Regions from separate parts of the Pragia fontium genome, predicted to be linked through region 3. Evidence: predicted binding sites of a transcription regulator. Region 3 holds the regulator's gene; each other region holds the start of a gene.
What was found. The regulator LexA, encoded in region 3, represses DNA repair genes until DNA is damaged. The targets are predictions, from matches to a motif close to TNCTGTATGTACATACAGNA.
Positions count from the first base shown of each region.

Region 1 (4,295 bases), 1.9 Mb from region 3:
GACCCTGGCCTAACTCCAGAATATCCTCAACGGACTTATTCAGTCCCTGCGGCACAATGCCATTCTCGGCGTTATACGCTATTTGCCGCGCTCTACGCCGTTCTGTTTCCCCTATCGCCTTGGCCATCGAGTTAGTCACTCTATCACCGTAGAGAATCGCTTTACCGTTCAGATTTCGCGCCGCGCGACCAATGGTCTGAATCAGCGAGCGTTCTGAACGCAGGAAGCCTTCTTTATCGGCATCCAAAATGGCAACCAGCGACACTTCCGGCATATCCAGACCTTCTCGCAAGAGGTTGATTCCTACCAGAACGTCGAACTCGCCTAGGCGCAAATCGCGGATAATCTCCACCCGTTCAACGGTATCAATATCTGAGTGCAAATAGCGTACTCGCTCGCCGTGCTCTTCCAGATATTCCGTCAGATCTTCCGCCATACGTTTGGTTAGCGTGGTAACCAGTACCCGTTCATTCTTCTCTACCCGAATACGAATTTCGGATAACAGGTCGTCAACCTGAGTGCCCACCGGCCTGACTTCAATCTCCGGATCCAGAAGCCCTGTCGGACGCACCACCTGCTCGATGATCTCTCCGCCTGATTTTTCCAGCTCGTAATTGCCCGGCGTAGCGGAGACATAAATGGTCTGTGGTGCCAGTTGTTCAAACTCTTCAAAGCGCAGCGGTCGGTTATCCAGTGCCGAAGGCAAGCGGAAACCGTACTCTACCAGCGTCTCTTTACGGGAACGGTCGCCGCGATACATCCCCCCAATCTGTGGCACAGTGACGTGGGACTCATCAATCACCAATAAACCGTCTGCCGGCAGATAGTCAAACAGGGTTGGCGGCGGATAGCCCTCACCACGTCCGGACAGGTAGCGCGAATAGTTTTCTATTCCTGAGCAGTAACCCAGCTCATTCATCATCTCAATGTCAAACTGAGTACGTTGGGTCAGACGTTGTTCTTCTACCAGCTTATCATTTGCCAGCAACACTCTACGGCGATCCGCCAACTCCACTTTAATGCCTTCAATCGCTTCCAGAATACGTTCGCGCGGCGTGACATAGTGGGTTTTAGGGTAGATGGTAAAACGTGGTACCACTTGTTGAACCTGACCGGTTAACGGATCAAATACCGATAACCGCTCAACCTCATCATCAAATAGTTCAATACGCAGTGCATACTCATCGGATTCCGCCGGGAAAACGTCAATCACTTCGCCACGTACCCGGAAAGTACTGCGCTGAAAAACCTGATCGTTGCGGGTATATTGCAATTCCGATAGCCGCTTAAGAATGGAACGCTGATCGATAATCATGCCGCGGGTCAAATGCAGCATCATTTTTAAATAGGCATCAGGATCGCCCAGACCATAGATGGCAGACACCGACGCAACCAACACCACATCGCGGCGTTCCAATAACGCTTTAGTCGCAGACAAGCGCATTTGCTCTATATGTTCGTTAATAGAGGCATCTTTCTCGATAAACGTATCAGAGCTGGGTACATACGCTTCGGGTTGATAGTAGTCATAGTAAGAAACGAAATACTCTACCGCATTCTCAGGAAAGAAAGCCTTCATTTCACCGTACAACTGTGCCGCCAACGTTTTGTTTGGTGCAAGTATCATTGTTGGTCGATCAAGTTGAGCAATGACATTGGCAATGGTAAAGGTCTTACCGGAGCCCGTTACGCCAAGCAGCGTTTGATGGGCTAATCCATCTTCTAATCCTTCACTCAACCGTCTGATGGCCTCAGGTTGATCCCCTGCGGGTTGAAAGGCTGAATTTAATTTGAATGTTTTACTCATCGCTCATGCTACCTGAATTGAAAAACCAGTGACCTAAAAACAAAGTTCGGTGAAGATCGCAAAATCTATTATGTGGAGCTAGACAGGTTTTTGCTACTTGCATTATACTGTATATTAATCCAGTATAAAATAACTTTAGCTAACTGCTTAATTTTAAAACAACAAAAATGTCAGTTGCTAGGTATAACCATAAAGGTGAATAGTCAAGCTATAGAAATGTAATTTATCCCCAGAAAAAAGTTGACATTTTATATTTCGACTTATTCTATAGGTGAATAATACTAAACGGAAATGCGTTGGTTTTAGGCCTCTTGATTTTAATTAACTGCATGATAATAAATGATTTTTAATCATCGTCGAGAATGCAGGCAAAATCCGAACAAGCCGCATGATACCTAGGCCAAAACCGCTTTTCTAACGTTAATGCACAAGGTTATCCACAGGAATAGTGGATAAGTAAAAAATTCCTACTAATACTGCTACATTGCGTAAGGCGGGTAACTTCAATTCGTGTCGAAATTCTGCTTTAAGAAATTTTTTTTACACTGGTTTACTAGAGATTTATGCTTAAAAAAGTCTGAAAAAAATCTTTATGACATTCTAACAACGCTACATTACACAGGCTTTATCCCATCAATAGAATAAATACGCTTATCCGCCTGATTTCCAATAACATGTATAACTTACCCGTCAATAAGCCTTTACTTACCACACAAGAAATACAGTAAGCCGCGTTATTCGTTTGCATAGAATATTCCAGCAATATTACAGATATGTTACTAATCATGCTTATCCGCTCAGGCTGACAATTAAACTTTGATAATCGGGGGGTTTTATGCTCGAATTAATGCCGATATTCTTCTTCCACTCATAAAAAACAGATGACATACAGGTTATGAAATATCAAATTATTGCACTTGATCTAGACGGAACCTTGCTTAACTCACAGAAACAGATCTTGCCAGAGTCGCTCGAAGCGCTCACTCAGGCGCGTAAGCAAGGCGTGAAGGTGATCATTGTGACCGGTCGTCACCATGTGGCCATTCACCCTTTTTATCAGGCCTTGCAACTTGATACCCCTGCCATCTGCTGTAATGGCACCTATAGCTACGATTATCAAAAACAGCAGGTCCTCTCGGGAACACCGCTAACCAAGACACAGGCAATACGCGTAGCACAACTGTTACGTGATTACCCTATTCAGAGCCTGATGTATATTGATAATGCCATGACCTTTGAACAGCGTGATGACAATATTACCCGCTGGTATGCCTGGTCAGAGCGTCTGCCCGAGAACCAACGGCCAAACATACTGCATGTCGATACGTTTGAAACAGCCATTAACAATGCAGAGAACGTGTGGAAGTTTGCCACGTCCAGCGAAGATACCGATGCCTTAAACCACTTCAGCGCACTGATAGAAGATGAACTGGGGCTTTCCTGTGAGCGATCCTGGCATAACCAGATCGATCTTGCTCAACAGGGTAACAGCAAAGGTAACCGGCTACGTGAATGGGTTGAATCTCAGGGTATCAGTATGGATAAGGTTATCGCCTTTGGTGATAACCTCAACGATGTGAGTATGCTCACGCAGGTAGGATTAGGCGTCGCGATGGGGAATAGTAACCAAGATGTCAAAGTCCACGCCGATATGGTTATTGGCGAGAATGAAACACCTGCAATTGCCAATACTATTCGGCAATATGTGCTGTAGCTGAACCAAACTGGTTATTCAGGTTCCCCTGAATAACCGGCTGTTTTACCAGGCTTCACGACTCATCGATACACTCTTAATTTGAGCGTACAGCCGCTGCCCTACGACAATATTCAACTCATCTCGAGCCCATGGCGTGATCCGAGCCCAGAGGTAGTGCTGACCAACGGATAACTTGACGTCTACCTTATCTTCCGATGTATACACGTCTACGACCTCAGCGGCCAGAATATTACGAATGCTGCTTTGTTGCGGCAGCGCTAATACCAAAGATACATCCGCAGCGTTAATACGCACGCGTAGTTTTTCCCCGGCTCGAGCATCAACCTTACTGACCCATAAGCAATCATCCCCTAACGCCAAACCAGTCATTGGATAGTTATCATGCTGTTTAAGTAGCGTTAGATTAAGAATGCTGCTGCGCTCTTCCTGATGTAACCATGGGCTCATCGCTTCACTAGCCCAAACGGTTTCCAGTTCTCCAGAGGCCCTGACTTTCCCCGCATCCAGAATGATAACCTGTTTAGCCAAGCGTAAAATCTCTTCCAGACTGTGAGTCACGTACAGAATAGGAATATTCACATCGTGCGCCAAACGCTCCAAATAAGGGATCAATTCCCGTTTGCGCGGTACATCCAGCGAGGCCAGAGGCTCATCCATCAGTAGTAGCTCTGGTGCAGTCAGCAAAGCTCTGCCTATTGCTACCCGCTGTTTTTCACCACCGGATAAGGTCATCGGAAAGCGCTTAAGTAAATGACCAATACCCAACAGCTC
Region 1 is NZ_LR134531.1:1,526,142-1,530,436, reverse strand. It holds gene uvrB (excinuclease ABC subunit UvrB) at 1-1,807, opposite strand, end outside; gene EL341_RS06720 (pyridoxal phosphatase) at 2,703-3,521, shown strand; gene modC (molybdenum ABC transporter ATP-binding protein ModC) at 3,567-4,295, opposite strand, start outside.
Region 1: the regulator LexA is predicted to act here: its motif matches at 1,913-1,932, upstream of uvrB (excinuclease ABC subunit UvrB).

Region 2 (4,295 bases), 730 kb from region 3:
ATAGCAATCCTTTGTTAAAACTTAAAACCACGGTGCAATGCGACAATACCGCCGGTCAGGTTAAAGTAGTTAACATTGTCAAAACCCGCCTCTTCCATCATCCCTTTTAAGGTATCCTGATCGGGATGCATACGGATAGACTCGGCCAAATAGCGATAGCTATCCGCATCGCGGGTGATCATTTCACCGATTTTCGGTAATACGTGGAAAGAGTATGCGTCATAAGCGGTATTCAGTAGCTTAACCACCGGCTTAGAAAACTCTAATACCAGTAGGCGACCGCCTGGCTTTAAGACTCGGAACATCGATCTTAAGGCTTTATCTTTATCGGTGACATTACGCAGTCCAAAGGAAATGGTAATGCAATCAAAGTAATCATCCGGGAAAGGCAACGCTTCAGCATTCGCTTGTACATAGTTCACATTACCAACAATGCCCATGTCACGCAGTTTAGAACGCCCCATTTTCAGCATAGAATCGTTAATGTCAGCCAGTACCACTTCGCCTTTTTCGCCAACTAAACGCGAAAACTTAGCCGTCAGGTCACCGGTACCACCGGCTAAATCGAGCACTTTTTGCCCTTCACGAACGGCGCTGCAATCAATAGTAAAACGCTTCCATATACGATGGATACCAAATGACATTAGATCGTTCATCAAATCATATTTAGACGCCACAGAGTGGAAAACTTCCGCAACCATCGCCACTTTTTCATCTTTTTCGATCGTGCGGAAACCAAAATGTGTTGTTTCCTGCGAATCCTTCATCATTTTTATAGCCTGGTTCAATAGTTGGTAATAAGAATTAAAATCGGCTCAGTTTACCAGAAACCCCTTGAAACATACCCACCCACTAACTCTTTTTTGCTATTCTTTGGGAATATCAGCAGAATGCTCTGACAAGGTAATATTATTCGGTATTTCTGATAACGATTCAGCGACAGCTGGCTCCGATATCGTCGGATTTATCGGCCGTTTGACTTCAACCCCTAACGCGCGGAAGCCCTCCACTTGACCGATAACGTTACCCCTTCCTTGAGATAGCTTATTCATCGCCTGCCGGTAATTATCATGGGCCTTATCCAAACTAAGGCCGAGTGACATCATATCATCAATAAACAGTCTTAGTTTGTCATAAAGCCGCGCAGCGCGATCGGCAATTTGCTGAGCGTTCTGGCTCTGATGTTCATAACGCCATAAGTTACTGATCGTTCTCAACGCCACTAATAGCGTCGTCGGACTCACTAACATAATATTTTGCTGTAGCGCTTCGCTGATTAATTCTGGCTGGCGATCGATAGCCAATAAAAATGCCGGTTCTACCGGAATAAACATCAACACATAATCTAAAGAGCGTAATCCTGGCAGTTGCTGATAGTCTTTACGCCCCAGCAGGCGAATATGCGATCGGACAGAGGCAACGTGTTCATTAATCGCTTGGGCCCGTTCTTGCTCATCTTCACTGTTAAAATAACGCTCGTAGCTCACCAGCGACATTTTAGCGTCAATAACCACATCTTTTCCCTGTGGAAGATTAACAATCACGTCCGGCTGTTGCCGATTTCCCTCTTCGCCACGAATATTCACTTGGGTCCGATATTCGTAGCCTTCACGCAGCCCCGATGCTTCAAGCACCCGACTGAGCACCACTTCGCCCCAGTTACCTTGGGTTTTATTATCCCCTTTCAAGGCTTTGGTTAAGTTCAGGGCTTCGCGAGCCATTTGGGCATTCAACTGCTGCAAATTGCGAATCTCATGGGTCAAGGTATGACGCTCCCGCGCTTCCTGCCCATAGCTATCCTGAACCTGACGGCGAAACCCGTCCAGTTGCTCACACAAAGGAACCAATAGTCGATCCAAACTTTGTCTATTTTGCTCGTCAACCTTGCGGCCGCTTTGGTCAAAAATGCGGTTAGCTAAATTTTCAAACTGCACGGTTAAACGCTGCTCACTGTTAATCAGCAGGCGCTGTTTTTCTTCTGCGGCAAAACGCGTTTCTTCAAGGCGGGTCGACATTTCACGTAGTTCAACTTCCAATGCATTATTAATGCCTTGCAGACTACGTAGTTCCTGATTTAAACGTTCACACTCTTCATGCCACAATAGCTGCTGCTGCGACTTTTCCTGTAGCGCGGCTAAACGAGCAAGCGTATCACGCTGTTCCAGTTGCCCCTGTTGGAGTTCCTGACGCTGTTTTTGTCGCTCAGCCACTAGCTCATCATTCTCAGACCAGGCTTGATCAAGCTGAGACTTTAATAATGTAATTTGGCTTTCCTGTTGCAGATTATGCCGTTGGCTATAAAGCACCGAAACCAGTCCGCCCACGATTAGCCCTGCGACACCTGCGGCCATAATCATTATTAAGCTGCTATCCACCGCGCCTCCGGATGTTGGCGTTGCTATTCAATAAGCGTTAAAAGTAAGAGAATACTGTATAAATGTCCAGACCGTTTTATCGCGCTTTGCCTGACTGTTCGCATAATCATCAAACAAGTCCGGTTTAAAAACTCAAATAATGGGTGATCCACTGCAAACCAAAGGCGCCGGGCGCTAACATCAGAAAACCCCATAGAATTGCCGAAGAGAGGTTAACTGCTTGAAACGGCTTGGAGGGCATATCACAGATGCCGGCCACCAAAGGGACGGTTGCACGCAACGGACCAAAGAAACGCCCGATAAAGACCCCAACGGTTCCCCAACGATCAAAAAAGTGCTGGCCGCGCACCAGCATCTGCGGATTGCGCGATAACGGCCACATTTCCGCCACCTTTTCTTTGTAGTGCCGACCAAACCAGTAGGAAATCCAATCGCCAAAAAATGCACCGGCTGAAGCCGCCACCCACAGGGGCCAAAAAGTAATACCACTTTCACCGATAATCGCACCGATGCCAATCAAGATCACCGTGGCCGGAATTAATAGGGAGAGGAAAGCAATGGATTCGCCAAATGCCAAAAAAAAGACAATTGGTGGCCCCCATACTTGATGGTTACGGACAAAATTCATGGTAAGGCTAATGATATGGTCAAGTGTCATGCTAATGTTCCCCCGTGCAATTGATACATTTAGCAAGAGAACCCACGCTAAAATCAATACTCTTTTGATTTTTATACATTGTAGGATTAAAACGCCCCGCAATAATAAAAAATAGCAAAAGCTCACTGATACTTTACTTAAGAACCATAAAAAAGCCGGGCATATTGCCCGGCTTTACCACTCGAAGACCGACTAACTTATATAGGATTAAGCATTAGCCGTTACATTCCCATCGATAGCCCTTTCATCTTGATGATGTAAAGGATAGCGATATTTTAACGGAGCAGAAAAAACAGGATGGCAAAAAGCAATGCCGACAGCACGATAGAGGTCTACATATCGATACCTTTTCATCAGGCGTGGAATAGCTATTCCACCGATCAGCAGTAACCATTAACTTTATGCTGCCACTCCCAGGGAGAGTTTCCAGAGCACCACCATACCCGTTTGTAAAAAACGATACAGTTAATTATATATAAGCGGTTGCTTAGCCCGTTAAGCGGTCAAAAATGTTACTTAAGCGGTTGGGCGACTTTCAAAAAGCTCATCATTTCCGGCGGTAATAATAGGTACCCGAATCACGACTCTGGTGAAACTCTCAAACTCACTTTCAACCTTGATACCGTAATCATAGCCATATCGGCCTTTGATGCGCCGGTCGACCAGACTCATCCCTAATCCATCGCCATTGGGGCGAGGCTGGTAAAGTCCGGCATTATCTTCTACCGTCAGAACCAATGACTGATGAGCCATATCTGAAACTTCATGATGGCCTTTAATCGTGATACACCCTGTCGTCAACATCTGGGAAGTCCCATGCTTAATGGCATTTTCTACAATCGGCTGTAGTGAAAATGCCGGTAGAGATAAAGGTAATAAAACATCAGGAATATCAATTTCAACGGTTAATCGGTCAGCAAAGCGCGCCTTCTCTATTTCCAAATAGGCGTTAATATGCTCCAACTCATCACTTAGGCTAACCACATCATTGCTACGCTTCAGGTTCTTACGAAAGAAGGTAGATAACGAAAGAACCAGCCGTCGAGCGTGACCAGGGTCTTTTCGAATCACTGCCGACAACGTATTCAATGTATTAAACAGAAAGTGGGGATTAACCTGTGCATGCAGCAATTTTATTTCCGACTGGGATAACAATTGTTTTTGCTGATCCAGCGTACCAGTCAGAATCTGTGCCGATAGCAAATGGGCAATCCCTTCTCCCAGAGTGCGATTAATGGATGAAAACAAACGGGTCTTTGGCT
Region 2 is NZ_LR134531.1:158,583-162,877, reverse strand. It holds gene ubiJ (ubiquinone biosynthesis protein UbiJ) at 1-2, opposite strand, end outside; gene ubiE (bifunctional demethylmenaquinone methyltransferase/2-methoxy-6-polyprenyl-1,4-benzoquinol methylase UbiE) at 15-770, opposite strand; gene rmuC (DNA recombination protein RmuC) at 867-2,375, opposite strand; gene EL341_RS00595 (DedA family protein) at 2,500-3,033, opposite strand; gene EL341_RS00590 (sensor histidine kinase) at 3,550-4,295, opposite strand, start outside.
Region 2: the regulator LexA is predicted to act here: its motif matches at 2,428-2,447, upstream of rmuC (DNA recombination protein RmuC).

Region 3 (4,295 bases):
CACAGGTTCATGGCATTGGCCGCTGCCGCATTATTGATATTGGTCATCAGCCGGTTGGCGATCTGGTTAACCGTTGGCGTTAGCCAGTTTGGTCTAGGGGTTTCTATCGGATCGACAGCGTCACGCCAGTCCGGAACATGCTGATTGAGGTACGTCATCAGTGGAATAGGTTCACCGAAGTTAACATAGCCCATTCCCAAGTTACGCAGCTTACGCATGGTGCGCACAACCTGCCACAAGTTCTCTTTCTCTTTGGTGGCACCGCGTAGCTCGTTGGCGTAAGTACCCACTTCCATTACGTGCTCATAACCAATATAAACCGGTACCACGGTGATAGGACGATTACCGCCGCGTAGCATGGCCTGTATGGTCATGGAAAGGGTGCCGGTTTTCGGCTCCAGCAAACGACCGGTACGTGAGCGCCCACCTTCAACGAAATACTCAACGGAGTAGCCGCGGTTAAACAGCTCCCCGAGATATTCACGGAATACGGTGGAGTAAAGTTTATTGCCTTTGAAAGTACGGCGAATAAAGAACGCGCCCAAACGGCGGAAAATCGGGCCAGCAGGCCAGAAGTTCAGGTTAATACCTGCGGCGATATGCGGCGGTACCAGCCCTTGATGGTAGAGCACATAAGAGAGCAGCAGATAGTCCATATGGCTGCGATGGCTTGGCGCATAGACGATACCGTGCCCATCTTGTGCCAACTGACGTACACGTTCGGCGTTATGGACATTGATACCCTGATAGAGGCGGTTCCAGGTCCAACTTAAGACGCGATCGGTTACTCGTAGGCCTTCATAGCTAAAGTTGGCGGCGATCTCTTCCATAATATCCACGGCGTTTTGTTTCGCCTTGGTGAGAGAGATCTTTTTGGCCGTTGCTTCTTCTTCTACCGCTTTTTCAATGGCTTTAGAGGTTAACAGTTTATTAAACAGATCCTGACGCATTGGCAGTTTCGGACCGGTGGCCGCCAAACGCTGTCTGGCAAAGTGTATGCGCGCAACGCGGGCGAGTTTTTGCGCAATACTCTTGTCGGTGCCATGTTCGTTCGCCATATGGCGTAATGACACGGGTTGAGAGAAACGCACAAAGCTATCGCGACCAAGCCACAGGACAACAAAGAATTTTTGAATCCCGTTAAATAGGCGTAGGCGAGGAGCGCCAGTGTTTCCATGACCTTCACGGCCAGGAGAACGACCAAACATCACCGATACCGGAACCATTTGAATATCTAAATCTGGATGATTGCGATGCAAATCCAAATAGTCGTGGAACAGTTTGACGGATTCTTCTTTCGGTGCGTAATAGCTAAATAACCGTGGGCCGTCATGAGTAAACACATAACGGGGCAGCAATTGACCGTCAACTTCATAAGGTTCTAGCGGATCGGGTAACTCCTGAGCCAAACATTGGGCCCGTAGGGTTAATAAATCCGCTTTTGAGTTATAGGGCAGAACATAGAGTATCGGGCGTGTGGTATCTAATCCCAATTCAGCCACGGGATCGGAAGGGATACATTTGCTACGAACTAGCATTTTTATAGGTATATTCAATAGCTTATAGTAAAGTTTACGCCAACCAGACATAAATATTGCGAGCCTCATATAAATAGTGAATTGCAAGAATAACAGAACTATACGTAATCTGTGATGATGTGATGTCTGATAATTGCTAAAATTGGTTAGAATTTTTTAGAGGACGTCATTAAATGAATCAGGCAACGGGGCTAACCCGCATTATTAAAGCAGCGGGATACTCATGGAAAGGATTGCGTGCCGCGTGGCAGAATGAGGCAGCATTCCGTCAGGAAACGGCGCTGGTTGTGGTGGCGATAGCGCTGGCAACATGGCTGGATGTGACGATTATCGAACGTATTTTATTAATTAGCTCAGTGGTGTTGATCGCGATTTTTGAAATTATTAACAGCGCGATTGAAGCGGTGGTTGATCGCATTGGCACCGAGCGTCATGAGTTGTCAGGCCGGGCTAAAGATATGGGGTCTGCGGCGGTATTGGTCACGATTTTTCTGGCTCTGTTTGTTTGGGTGAGCATTCTTTATAGTCATTTTTTCTGAGTTATCTCATAAATATATCTTTTTAAGGTTTCCATCCAATGGATACCTGTATATACTCACAGCATAACTGTATATAAAAACAGGTTGAGGGAATCCAGAGATGAAAGCATTAACCGCCAGACAGCAGCAAATTTATGACATGATTCGTGACCATATCAGTCAGTCAGGTATGCCTCCAACTCGTGCTGAGATTGCCCAAACTTTGGGGTTTAAGTCGCCTAATGCGGCTGAAGAACATTTGAAAGCGTTGGCGCGTAAAGGCGTTATTGAGATTGTTACCGGTGCCTCAAGGGGTATTCGTCTGTTGATGGAAACCGAGCAAGAGGGGCTGCCACTGATTGGTCGTGTGGCTGCAGGAGAACCGTTGCTGGCGCAGGAACATATTGAAAACCACTATCAAGTTGATCCTGCTTTGTTTAAACCTCATGCTGATTTTTTGCTGCGGGTTAGCGGTATGTCAATGAAAGATATTGGTATTATGGACGGTGATTTACTGGCGGTACATAAAACTCAAGATGTACGTAACGGTCAGGTTGTGGTTGCCAGAATTGATGATGAAGTGACGGTTAAGCGCTTGAAGAAGCAAGGTAACGTTGTTCAGCTATTACCTGAAAATGAAGAGTTTTCACCTATCGAGGTTGATTTACGTGAGCAAAGCCTGACCATCGAAGGGCTTGCGGTTGGCGTGATTCGCAACGGCGATTGGATGTAATTTTATACTGATTGGCTTCTGATGCAGAAGTACGATACAAAAAAGCGCCTTTGGGCGCTTTTTTATTGCTGCAATATATTGGACATTATTTCTTCGTCAGAAAAATGCCATCCATTAAATTATTTTTATGTTGTTTTAGTCGGGCAATATCGTAATGGCTGGTTAATAGCAAAGTATAAAGTTTATTCTGATAGTTCATGAGTACAAATATACCGGAGATATCCTGATTCCCGTCTTTGGTACTGACCTCAAGCTGTTCAGTTGAGACTTCACCATAAACCTCGGTACTGCGTTTTAATTTGGCTGATTGAAACTCAAAGCTTTCGGCAATGGCGTCAACTTCATCTTTCAACTGAACGCTATCTTCTAACTGTTGAGCGGAGATTCGTCCCAGCAGATTTGGGTCAATTTCATTTTTTAACAGCCAAATAGATGACAGATCGGTTTCTACCAGTTCCCAGTTGTCCGATAGTTGACCGGGTAGGCCCGTTATCTCCGTCCAGTTTTGTACGGAAGTATGATGCTGATTATCATCAATAAGTTTCATGAGCTCATCAGTCGCCCTGGCAGGGGTATTTGATAATGTCCCAGCAATAGTCAGAAGCGCCCATATAAACTGCTTCATTGTTGTTTTCCTTGGAAAATTACCCCTAACATTAGGGGAATAGCATAGTGATTAATGATCGAGGTTACTTATAGTTAGTATGATGAGAATATATCCTTTATTGACGGGGGAATAAAATAAAAAATACGAATAGGATGATATCCTGATTCAATTGAGTAATTTGATTTTATATGTTGGTTTTAATGTTTTTTCTCTGGTAAAGGGGTTTTTAATTTGATTAACCTATTGTTAATTAAATATTTATCGATATGAGGTCTATTGTTAATAATAAAATAATTCATTTAACTTTATAGCGTTATGACTATTTTTACACAATAAATGAAATCGTGGGGTATTCTAAAATAATGATTTAAATATTAATTAATAATAATTAATTTAGATAACTTACTTAGGCTTTTACACACTTAGAACAAACACCGTGTGTTTCTAACACGCTGTGCTGAATAGTAAAATGACTTTTCTCCGCTAACTCTTCTAATAACCGATCGATGCCTTGTGCATGATATTCAGTCACTAATCCACAGCTATCACAGATAAATAAGGCTGAAGTATGCAGTGGTTCGCCAACGTGATGGCACACGACATAGCTGTTTGTTGACTCGATTTTATGAATGAATCCTTGTTCTAATAAAAAGTCGAGGGCGCGATAAACTGTTGGCGGCTTGGCCTGAGGTTCAGATAAACGCAGCAGGTCTAATAAATCGTAAGCGCTAATCGCATTTTTTTGTTCGGCCATCAAACGTAGGACTAACTGACGCTGTGGCGTTAACCGCACGGCGCGTTGTTCACAGAGCTTTTGAACTTTAGCCAACATTAACTCAATATTGATCGATTTCATTGTTATCTCTTTTATTGACCATCTTGCTATAGATTCTACCATG
Region 3 is NZ_LR134531.1:3,470,599-3,474,893, reverse strand. It holds gene plsB (glycerol-3-phosphate 1-O-acyltransferase PlsB) at 1-1,589, opposite strand, end outside; gene EL341_RS15030 (diacylglycerol kinase) at 1,712-2,077, shown strand; gene lexA (transcriptional repressor LexA) at 2,178-2,789, shown strand; gene EL341_RS15020 (hypothetical protein) at 2,875-3,414, opposite strand; gene zur (zinc uptake transcriptional repressor Zur) at 3,803-4,252, opposite strand.